Hahella sp. HNIBRBA332: one gene and its partner. The protein of the gene in region 2 interacts with the protein of the main gene of each other region in a pairwise test. Links are inferred from orthologs where the notes say so. Each region holds a gene or a part of one and is shown on either strand. Other genes may lie near its edges.

Region 1 (5,211 bases), 2.3 Mb from region 2 along the record:
AGCAGGCGACGGCCTCCCTGACCGTTCGCGCCAATTCCATGGGGTCGCGTATCAGCGATATGCAGGATTCCCTGCAGCGCATTAGAGACCGTCAGGAGCGCTTCGATGATATGAAGCGCGCTATGGAGCAGTTGGATGATGGGCTGAACGACGATGGTCTGGAGGATAAGTTGCGGAAAGCGGGCATTGGTCCCAGAACCGAGGCCGACGCGGTACTGGAGCGCATTCGTAAAAAATCAGCCTGATTGTTCGCCGCAGAAACGGCAAAAAACCGCGCATTTTGCGCGGTTTTTTGCGTTAAAACTTGGAAAGTTAATCAATTACCCTTAACTTCCCGTATATGATTGGTTGACCTTTAATGAAGGCTGAGACAGCGGCTTTAAGATTGTACGGACCATGACCCACGCGTATTACCACCCCCGGGAGCAGTACCTCAAGGTAAACTCCATTCAGATTTGTTACGAAGAACTGGGCGACCCAGATGGCGAGCCGGTGTTGCTCATCATGGGGCTCGCCTGTCAGATGACGGCCTGGCCGCCGGAATTTCTGGAGCCATTGGTGGAGGCGGGCTTTCGCCTGATCCGGCTCGATAATCGGGATATCGGCCACTCCTCGGAAATTGATTGCCCCCATCGGGCGCCGGTGCCAGTAGACTTTGTGCGCTCCAAGCTGGGCTTGCCGGTCACGGCTTCCTATACGTTGTACGATATGGCGGACGACGCCATTGCATTGCTTGACGCCTTGAATATAGAGCGCGCGCATCTGGTGGGCGTCTCTATGGGGGGAATGATTTCGCAGATTGTCGCAGCGCGACAGCCGCAGCGGATCAAGTCCCTGACTTTGATGATGACCTCCAACAACAGCCCCAAGCAACCGATGCCGGATCTGGGAACGCTATGGCGCATCAACGGCGGCGGTGTTCGCGGACATCATCAGGAGGCCGCGTTGAGACGCGGCGTAGCGTTCTGGGAGACGGTGCAAAGTCCGTCCTTCCCTACACCCAAAGAGCGCATTCTGCAGCGCATCGCCAGAGATTATCAGCGCAGCTATCGACCCAAAGGCATTGTCCGGCAGATGCGGGCGATCCTCGCCACAGGCAGTCTGGAGAAGCTGGCGCGGGACATCACCATGCCAACACTGATTTTGCATGGCTCGGCGGATCCTTTGATGAAACCCAAGAATGGGCAGATGCTGAAGCAAAGCATCGCCCACGCGAAGTTAGAGATGATTCCCGGTTGGGGGCATGATCTGCCGCTGCCTTTGTTGCCGAAACTGGCGCAAAAAGTCATCGAACATGCGCGATCTGTCGGTTAAATCCAGCCTTTCTTGCGCAGATAGACGATTTCCAGCACCAGTAGAGCGACCAACAGAACCGAGAACAGCCAGAACGCATTGCCGTCATCTACGCCTGGCATGCCGCCGATATTAATGCCGAACAGGCCGGTGAGCAGGCCCAGCGGCAGGGATACTGCGGCGACTATGGAGAGCAGATACAGGTGGCGGTTCAGGCGGTCGTTCATGGCCGCCGCCAACTCGTCTTTGATCACCTGAGAACGCTCGCGGATAGCGTCCAGATCCTCCACATAACGGGTCAGCCAGTCCATTACCTCCGTTAGTCTGCGCTTGTCGTTAGCGCTGATCCAGGGCAGCTCCGACGTTTGCAGACGGGCGATCACATCCCGTTGCGGTGAGATATAGCGACGAAACACGATTGCTCGCTTGCGGGTGGAAATGATGGATTCACGAATGGACTCGTCCTGAGACACCAATACCCGATCTTCCAGATCGTCAGTGGTTTCGTTCAGTGTGGTGACAGCGCTTTGCATGTGATCATAAAGCTCGACGCACATTTCCGTGAGCCACTCGCCGGCGCCGCAGGGGCCCATGTTCTGCTCCAGCTTTTCGATTATGTCCGCCGTCGCCTTCAATTGCCGCCGCCCGGCGCTGATGACGCCGTATTCGGTGATCCAGGCCCGCAGCGACACCATGTCTTCCGGCTCCGCTCCCTGGTTCAGGTTGACGCCGCGCAGAATGATCAATACTCCTTCATTCAGCTCCATCATCCGAGGACGGGTTTCGTCGGCCATCAGCGCCTCGGCGATGAGCCAGTCCAGGCCGAGTTGATTTTCCAATAAATTAAGCGCGCCGGGATTCAACACATTGATGTGTAACCAGGTCAGGCGGGATTTGTCCTGCGCCGCCTCGGCGGCTTCTTCTACGGGGATGGGCGTTGCGCTGCCGCCGCCGTCCAGTTGAAATGCGTGAATAATCGGATGGGAGTCAGTCACCGTCTCTTCCTTCCGTTAAGGTTGATCGGGAAAACGTTGATCGGGTTAAGCAAGTCGCCGGACTAAACATCAACCTTAAGCGGTTGCATAGAGCCGGTAACGCTTTTGGCTAAGACTAGATGCAGTCGCCAGCAGGCGCAATCGGCCAAGATGCCTGCGTCTTTTCACCGGGCGCTTCACCAAAGGCTGAAGTTAAGCGTGTGCGGGCGATGGCAAACCTGTTCGTTACATGTCTGGAAATGCAGAGCCAGACGCACCGGTGAAAGTGTGGAGCGACGTAAAGTCAGCTCAATGCAACAGTGATCGTCATAGACTTCCAAGGCATTGCTTTCATTGTGATCCGTCCATACGTTTGCTGGGGGATACCGTATGTCCAGCAGGTCGTGATCAGTGTGCGACAGCAATTCCACTTGCGTGCGGTGGCCGTCAGGGGTGGGGCAGTTGTGGCTTTGAATGCGCCACCCCTCGCTCATGTGTATATCCAGTTGCACTTCCAGCAAGTGGTCCTCTTTGTATTCTTTCACAGCGACCGCGGCCCACATTTGGCCGGACGCGGCGTATTGCAGATTGACAGGATTCGGCGCCAGCCATTCGTTCAGCCCTTTCAGAAACACTGGCGCTGATAATGGATGGCGGTTGATTTGCCCGGTAAAAGCGGCGATCTGGTTCTCCGCCATGCGCTGTACGTTGAGGTCGCCAGTGCGCAGACGCAGCGCCGCCAACACCGACGCCAACTGCGAATTGCCGCTGACCGTGGCGTTGTCGCCGCAGTGTTTGCTGCGTACTAGCAGCGGGCCTTGCGCATTCTTTGGGGTGATGAAAAATCCGCCTTGTTCGGCGTCCAGAAACTGCTCTTCCAACGTGGTCGCCAAAGCTTCCATTCGCTCCAGCCAAAGGTGGTCATGGGTGTAGTCATACAACTGCAACAGTCCTTCCATGTAATGCACATAATCTTCCAGCAACGCGTCGTCGCTGGGGAGATTATCCAGACTGATGCGGTGGAACAGGCCGTCTTCCCCACGCTGACTGCGCCATAATTGGTTCGCGGCGATGACCGCCGCGTCTCCGTAAGCGCTGATGCCCGTGATGACGGCGGTTTCAGCCAGCGCGGCGATCATCATACCGTTCCATTCCGTTATCACTTTGTCATCGCGCAGAGGTGGAACGCGCTGGCTTCGAGCCTGTAATAGGGTCGCTTTCAGGTCCGCCAGTTGCTGCAGTAACTCCTCGTAAGTCAGACCCAGTGTTCCAGCGCTCTCCTGCAAAGAACAGGGTAGATGCAGAATATTGGCGCCTTCAAAATTGCCTTTCCGGGTGACGCCATAGACCTGCTTGGCCAGAGCCAGACCGGGTTTGTCGAGAAGCTGGCTCAGTTCCTGGTAGGTCCATACGAAGTACTTGCCTTCCTCGCCTTCGCTGTCTGCGTCCGTGGCGGAATAAAACACGCCTTCCTGAGAACGCATTTCTCTGAGAGCGTAATCCAGGGTTTCCCTGCTTACCCTCAAATATTCAGGATCCCGGCTCAGGTTATAGGCGCGGGCGTAGCAGCGCGCCAGCTGCGCCTGGTTGTAGAGCATTTTCTCAAAGTGAGGGACCTGCCAGCGTTGATCCACTGCGTAGCGATGAAAGCCGCCGCCCGCCTGATCGTAAACGCCGCCGGCGAGTAGCGCGTCCAGTGTGCTCTTTACCACGCTCCAGGCGGGTTGTCGGTCCAGCGGTCGGGAGTCGCGTTCAATGATGTCGAGCAGGAACAGAAGGTTGGGCTCCTGAGGAAACTTGGGTTCGCTACCGAAGCCGCCCCATTCGCGATCGCTATAACCAATTAGCTTTTCCGCCGCCGTTTCGATCAGATTTTCCGCCAGGTTTTCCGAGATCGGCTTTGGCCTGAGATAAACGTTGACGGCGTCCGCCAGCCGACGCCCCTGTTCCAGCAGGTTCTCCTGCTGATCCACCCACAGTTCATGAACTTTTTGCAGGAGGCTGATGAAACGAGGGCGGGGAAAATAGGTTCCGCCGAAGAAGGGTCTTCCCTCAGGAGTAAGAAAGCTCGACATAGGCCAGCCGCCGTGCCCGGTGATGATTTGCACGGCGGTCATATAAATCTCATCCAGGTCGGGTCGCTGCTCCCGGTCCACTTTGACGGGGATGAAGTAGCGGTTGAGGGTTTGCGCCACGTCTTCATTATCGAAGCTCTCTTCCTCCATGACATGGCACCAATGGCAGGTGCTGTAACCGATGGAGAGAAATATCGGTTTGTTCTCCGCTTTGGCTAAGGCGAAGGTATCGTCGTTCCAGGCGCGCCAGTTCACGGGATTATGAGCGTGCTGCAGCAGGTAGGGCGAGCCTTCCAGTATCAGGTGATTGGTATAGACGGGAATTCCGTCTTGACGCCGGTAACGGGTGCGCACGGGGTAACTGCCTTGTTTGCCTGCCCGGGCGAGTTGCAACGGATCACTGGCGGACATAGGTCTTTCCTTTGTGGCGATGAGTGCTTATGGCCCTGCACTACTGAACATAATGCATATCTTCCGTTTCATGCAAAATAATCCCTGATCTTTCCCCGATTTTTGAGCGTAAAAGCTGGTGCGGAGGGCGACGTTTCGCCTGTCTGGAGGCAACGGGGGGGAGGCATGATCGCCGGGGAAAGTGAAAAATACGTGCGTATGAGCGCCATTCTGGGGGCCGCGCCGCTGCTGGTTCTGGGCGTGGCCTGCGTTCTCGGCGGCGAGGAGGGCCCGCTGTTGCGGTCTATGTTCGACTACTACAGCATGGCTTTGTTGGCGTTCATGGCCGGCGGCGTTTGGTTGATCGGTATGCGGGGAGAAGGGCCGGCAACGCCATCGCGATTGTTGTGGGCCAGTATTGTCTGTCTGATTGTGGCCTGGACGGCGCCGGGACTGCCGCCCGGCCTGCGCTCATTGAC
Region 2 (5,966 bases):
CAGACCTGGCGTATCCACATAAATAGCCTGATAGTCACCCTCTGTCTTGATGCCCAATATCTGGTGCCGGGTAGTTTGCGGCTTCTTGGAGGTAATGCTGATCTTTTGCCCCAGTATATGATTCAGCAGGGTGGACTTGCCTACGTTCGGCCGCCCAACGATCGCCACATAACCGCAGCGGCTGTTCTCTTGCGAATTTACGTCAATACTCACTGATCCACTCCTAACGCCACCAAAGCTTGCTTCGCCGCCTTCTGTTCCGCAACTCTCCGACTGCTGCCGGTCCCTTCTGTCGAGTCAGGCAGGCCGTCTATTTCACAACGTACATGGAAAGTTTGAGCGTGCGCCTCCCCCTGCACGGAAATAACTTCGTAGCGAGGCAGATTGAGCTGACGCGCCTGCAAGTATTCCTGCAAGCGTGTCTTGGAGTCTTTCTGAGTATCTTTCAGGTTAAGCTTCTGCAAACGGGTTTCAAACCAGTTCAACACCCTGTCTGTGCAGACTTCAAAGCCTGCATCCAGATAAATAGCCCCAATAATGGACTCCAGCGCATCAGCCAGGATAGATTCCCGGCGAAAACCACCGCTCTTCATTTCCCCCGACCCCAATCGCAGATACTCACCCAAATCAAATTCCCTGGCGATTTCAGCCAGAGTCACTCCTTTCACCATTCTGGCGCGCAAACGACTCAACTGCCCTTCCCGCGCCTCTTCAAAACGACCAAAGAGGTAATCGGCGATAATAAAATTGAGGACAGAGTCCCCTAAAAATTCCAAGCGCTCATTATTACGACCACCGAAGCTGCGGTGGGTGAGCGCCAAAGTGAGCAAGGCAGGCTCTTTAAATGTATATCCGAGCGCACGCTGCAGTCTTTCCAGCTTAGCTGTCACTGATTATTGGCTTCCAATTGGTGATTAAATGAAACGACAGCATCAATATTACTCACGATATTGGTTCGGACTTCATATATTAGCGCCACAACAACCTTTGTTTTTTCACGAGTGATTTTGATATTTTTTTTGTCAAAATTACGCACATTGTTGACAGTGAAGTGTTTCTCTAAACGAGAGACAATCTGCTCATTTGATAGCTTGGCCAGATCAGACTCACGCTTCAGGCCATCTAAAGAAGAAGAAACCGCAAAGTCATCAAGGTATATCGGCCCTATTTTCAACCCTAAAGTGATAACAGAGATACCTATCAGCATCCAAACTAACACCATGAGAAAAGAAGCGCCCTGTTGATTCTTGCGCATATTCACTCCTTAGCATCCTCTTAATTAACCATTATTATTTAGAGAGTAGACATTAACTCACTGTTTTTACACTAATGCGCACTTACTGTATCGAACCGACTCGTGAAAAAGAGGGCAATGATAAGAACTTTTCCCAGTGCATCCAGATAGCGAATGCTCTGCCAACGATATTCTCATCCGGAACGAGTCCAATATAACGGCTGTCTTTACTGCGATCCCGGTTGTCGCCCATCATGAAATACTTGCCTTCCGGCACGACCCATTTGCCTTCATGGCCGGTGTTTGGATAGTTTTCCTTAATGATACGGTGCAGTTTTTCACCCAGTTGCTCTTCATAATAGAGCTCTCTGGGAGCGCCCGCAGGCAATGCGGCGATTAGCTTTTCATCGATAGGCTGCCCATTGATGGTTAGCCGCTTGTCTTTATATTCGACCGTATCGCCAGGAACGCCGACTACACGCTTGATGTAGTTGGTAGTGTTATCTTCCGGGGTGCGAAACACCATCACATCACCCCGCTGCGGATCGCCCAAATCCAGGAACTTGTACCCTAATACAGGGACTCGTAGCCCATAGGAATACTTGTTAACAAGGATAAAGTCGCCCACTTCCAAGGTAGGCATCATGGACTGAGACGGAATCTGGAATGGTTCAATAAGAAAGGAACGGACCACCAACACCAAAAACAGGACCGGAAAAAAAGACCGGGAATACTCCACTACAACCGGCTCTTTGATCATCGCGTTACTTCCACCACGCGTCCTGACCTTTACAAACAGCCAAAAGCCTAACCAAATCAGACCTGAGACCAGGGTCAGCACAACCAGAATCAAAGAGAAATCAAAGTCCATCGTTTGTCCTATTCAGTTTGTATTTATTGCTTTCAGTCCGCAATTGTCTTATTTATCGACCTTCAGCACGGCGAGAAACGCGTCTTGTGGAATTTCAACGCTACCCACCTGCTTCATACGTTTCTTACCTTCTTTCTGCTTCTGCAACAGCTTTTTCTTCCGTGAAACGTCGCCGCCATAGCACTTGGCCAATACGTTCTTGCGTAAGGCCTTAACGGTAGTTCTGGATACAATCTGCCCACCAATAGCCGCTTGAATCGCCACGTCGAACATTTGACGAGGAATCAACTCTTTCATTTTTTCTGTCAGCAGACGCCCCCGCGAGGCGGCGTTGTCGCGATGAACGATAAGCGCCAGCGCATCAACTTTGTCGCCATTGATCAGAATATCCAGGCGCACCAAATTGGCGGCCTGGAAACGAACAAAGTGGTAATCCAAAGACGCATAGCCGCGGCTTACCGATTTGAGTCGATCAAAGAAGTCCAGTACGACTTCCCCCATGGGTATTTCATAGGACAGAGCGACCTGGTTGCCCAAGAACTGCATATTCTTCTGTACGCCACGCTTTTCCACGCAAAGGGCAATGACGTTGCCAAGGTATGCCTGCGGCACAAGAATGTTGGCCTCAACGATAGGCTCACGCATTTCTTCGATAAAGCCAGGATCCGGCAACCTGGATGGGTTATCGACCTTGATGACTTCATTCTTTTTGGTCAGAACTTCATAGACTACCGTCGGCGCGGTGGTGATCAGATCCAGATCGTATTCCCGCTCCAAACGCTCCTGGATAATTTCCATATGCAGCATTCCCAGGAAGCCGCAGCGGAAGCCAAACCCCAAGGCGTCAGACGTTTCGGGTTCGAAGAATAATGACGCATCGTTAAGCGTCAACTTATCCAGAGCGTCACGGAAGTCTTCATAGTCGTCAGAGCTGACCGGGAATACGCCAGCGTATACCTGAGGTTGTACACGCTTGAATCCTGGCAAAGAAGCCACATCCGGGGTTTTCGCCAGAGTAATGGTATCGCCGACGGGAGCGCCGTGAATATCTTTAATGCCAGCAATGACATAACCCACTTCGCCCGCCTTAAGGCAGCCGGTCTCGGTACGCTTTGGTGTAAACACGCCAATGGAAGTCACCAGTTCCTGAGTCTTGGTCGACTTGATCAGGATTTTATCGCCTTTATTCAGCGTTCCATTTTTAACCCGCACTAAGGACACAACGCCCAAATAGTTATCAAACCAGGAGTCGATAATAAGAGCTTGCAACGGCGCGTCTGGATCGCCTTCCGGTGGCGGCACCAACTGTACAATTTGCTCCAGGCTCTCCTGGATGCCCATACCGGCTTTGGCGCTGGCTTCCACGGCGCCGGCCGCATCAATGCCTATAATCTCTTCAATTTCATGGCGCACCCGCGCCGGCTCCGCCTGCGGCAGATCCATCTTGTTCAGAATGGGAATAACTTCCAGCCCCATCTCGATGGCGGTATAGCAGTTCGCCACGGACTGCGCCTCAACGCCTTGCGCGGCGTCGACCACCAGCAATGCGCCTTCACAGGCGGCCAACGAACGAGAAACTTCATATGAGAAGTCGACGTGTCCGGGAGTATCGATAAAATTCAGCTGATAACGGGAGCCGTCTTTTGCATCGTAATAGAGCGTTACGCTCTGAGCTTTGATGGTAATGCCCCGCTCTCGCTCGATATCCATTGAGTCGAGCACCTGTTCGGACATTTCCCGATCAGACAAACCGCCGCAATATTGAATAAAGCGGTCAGCCAAAGTGGACTTGCCATGGTCGATGTGGGCAATGATAGAAAAATTTCTAATATGGTTGAGTTTACTCACGGACTACTGTCACTCAGATTCAAAGTTGAAGGCGGCGAAATTTTAACAGCTCCGCCGAGTAAATTGCAGCGAATTAACAAAATACCCTCAGAATTCACACCGATATTGGGAGAAACGCCGCTTTCCCTAAAATAAAACGAGCAACGGCCGGGTTTCATTTAAAGAAACCCGGCCGTCTGCCTCGTCCAATCAGACCTGGACTTACTTATTGTTCAACTTCAACACAATGAAGGCCGGGTTGCCCTGACGGATAATCAATACTGGCAGCGACTTGCCAACCGGCAGCGTCTCAACCACCTCATGGAACTGAGCCACCGTCTCGACATCTTTATTATTGATACTACTGATCACATCATTGGGCTGAATTCCCGCTGTCGCCGCAGGCCCGGGGAAGACTTGCGCCACCATGACGCCTCCCGCGACCTGCATGCTCTCTTTTTCTTCATCCGTCAGATCGCGAACCTGCAGATTCAGAGCATTATTCTGTGGCGCGGTCTGCCCTGCCGGCACGCTGGCGACGCCGTTGTCGTCGGCGGGCAACTGGCCGATTTCCACGTCAACATCCATTTCATCGCCGCGACGCACAACTTTCATTTTCGCTTTCTCTCCCGGTGAGGTCCGCCCTACCAAGTGCGGCAACTCAGAGGATAACCCAATCTCATTGCCGTTGTAGCTGACGATGACGTCGCCCGGCTGCAAGCCGGCCTTATCGGCGGGCGATCCTTTCATGACCTGCGCCACCAAGGCCCCACGCGGCTTATTCAGATTGAAGGACTCCGCCAGATCCTTATTCACTTCCTGTATTAGCACGCCCAACCAGCCGCGCTTGACCGCGCCTGTGTCTTTCAGCTGATTCATCACATCCAGTGCAACGTCGATAGGAATTGCGAAAGAAACCCCCATGAACCCACCTGAGCGGGTATAGATCTGAGAGTTGATGCCGACAACCTCCCCTTCGAGGTTAAACAACGGCCCGCCGGAGTTGCCGGGATTGATAGCCACGTCAGTCTGAATAAAAGGCACATAGTTTTCATTCGGCAAGCTACGTCCCTTTGCACTGACAATCCCCGCCGTCACCGTATATTCAAACCCAAAAGGAGAGCCGATAGCGACCACCCATTCACCTACCTTGAGTTCAGAAGACTTGCCTAAATTTAGGACCGGCAGATCGTCAGCTTCCACTTTCAAAACCGCCAAATCCGACTTCTCATCAGATCCGATCAGCTCCGCCGTCAGCTCGCGACGATCCATAAGTCGGACAAAGATTTCATCAGCGCCCGCTACCACATGGTTGTTGGTAAGTATGTAGCCATCTTTGGATACAATGAAGCCAGATCCCGTTGACTGGGCTTCCTGCGGACCTCTGCGACGGTATGGGTCGCCAAAGAAATGACGAAAGAATTCAGGGATCTGGTCTTGTTCAGGGCCGCCGAAATAATACTGAGCGCTATCGTCTCCGACTTTACGCACGGTGCTTATGTTTACCACCGCCGGTGAAGTTCTCTCCACCAACCCTGTGAAATCAGGTAAATCAACAGCTCCCGCCCGCATACTGACAACGGCGCTCAACCAGACCAGCATAACCGCCGTAAATTTCTGACAAACCTTCATATGCAACTCCACTTGGTTACCCAAACCACTCACGCTAATCATGGGCTTAGTCGTTTGACCCAGGCGCTCCAACCAAACGAGCCAACGCCTCTCGGCTCACATAATGGCGTCAGATTTTCTTTAGATAATTGGAACTAGGCTATACGACGCTTAACAAAGCTTGCGTAATAATTGGGGATGGTAGGAGGGATTGCAAGACAGCCTTGATGACAAGATTTTAACAAAAACAAAGCCTAAGCCCAGTCCTGACAAGCCCGCCAGGGCGACGCCAAGGTCGGGCCAATGCAGCAGCGATTGACTAACGCCGGCTAAAACGATCATCGCGACCAAGGGAGTCAGATAAACCAGCATGGAAGCGTTTAGCAACGCCTGCTCGGCAACGCCAATCTCTACTTCGTCTCC

What was found. Proteins that work in one complex are often made in the same cells at the same time.
Region 1: the proteins of lepA (region 2) and O5O45_RS27710 interact in binary tests that used the Escherichia coli proteins (3 or more experiments, as listed by UniProt). The link is inferred for Hahella sp. HNIBRBA332 from one-to-one orthologs.

What each region holds. Positions count from the first base shown.
Region 1 is NZ_CP132203.1:6,242,647-6,247,857, forward strand. The notes cover bases 300-3,283. They hold O5O45_RS27710 (zinc transporter ZntB), read right to left. Parts: upstream 2,289-3,283; coding sequence 1,311-2,288; downstream 300-1,310. Other genes in these bases: O5O45_RS27705 (alpha/beta fold hydrolase), read left to right, coding at 397-1,314; O5O45_RS27715 (thioredoxin domain-containing protein), read right to left, coding at 2,465-3,283. In the rest of the region: O5O45_RS27700 (PspA/IM30 family protein), read left to right, coding at 1-245; more of O5O45_RS27715, read right to left, coding at 3,284-4,753; O5O45_RS27720 (DUF3429 domain-containing protein), read left to right, coding at 4,919-5,211. UniProt on the Escherichia coli protein: Zinc transporter. Acts as a Zn(2+):proton symporter, which likely mediates zinc ion uptake. Purified ZntB reconstituted in liposomes also binds and transports Cd(2+), Ni(2+) and Co(2+).
Region 2 is NZ_CP132203.1:3,937,174-3,943,139, forward strand. The notes cover bases 1,554-4,535. They hold lepA (translation elongation factor 4), read right to left. Parts: upstream 3,954-4,535; coding sequence 2,154-3,953; downstream 1,554-2,153. Other genes in these bases: lepB (signal peptidase I), read right to left, coding at 1,554-2,105; O5O45_RS17400 (DegQ family serine endoprotease), read right to left, coding at 4,155-4,535. Also shown: GTPase Era, read right to left, coding at 1-213; rnc (ribonuclease III), read right to left, coding at 210-890; O5O45_RS17385 (DUF4845 domain-containing protein), read right to left, coding at 887-1,255; more of lepB, read right to left, coding at 1,338-1,553; more of O5O45_RS17400, read right to left, coding at 4,536-5,564; O5O45_RS17405 (SoxR reducing system RseC family protein), read right to left, coding at 5,715-5,966. UniProt on the Escherichia coli protein: Required for accurate and efficient protein synthesis under certain stress conditions. May act as a fidelity factor of the translation reaction, by catalyzing a one-codon backward translocation of tRNAs on improperly translocated ribosomes.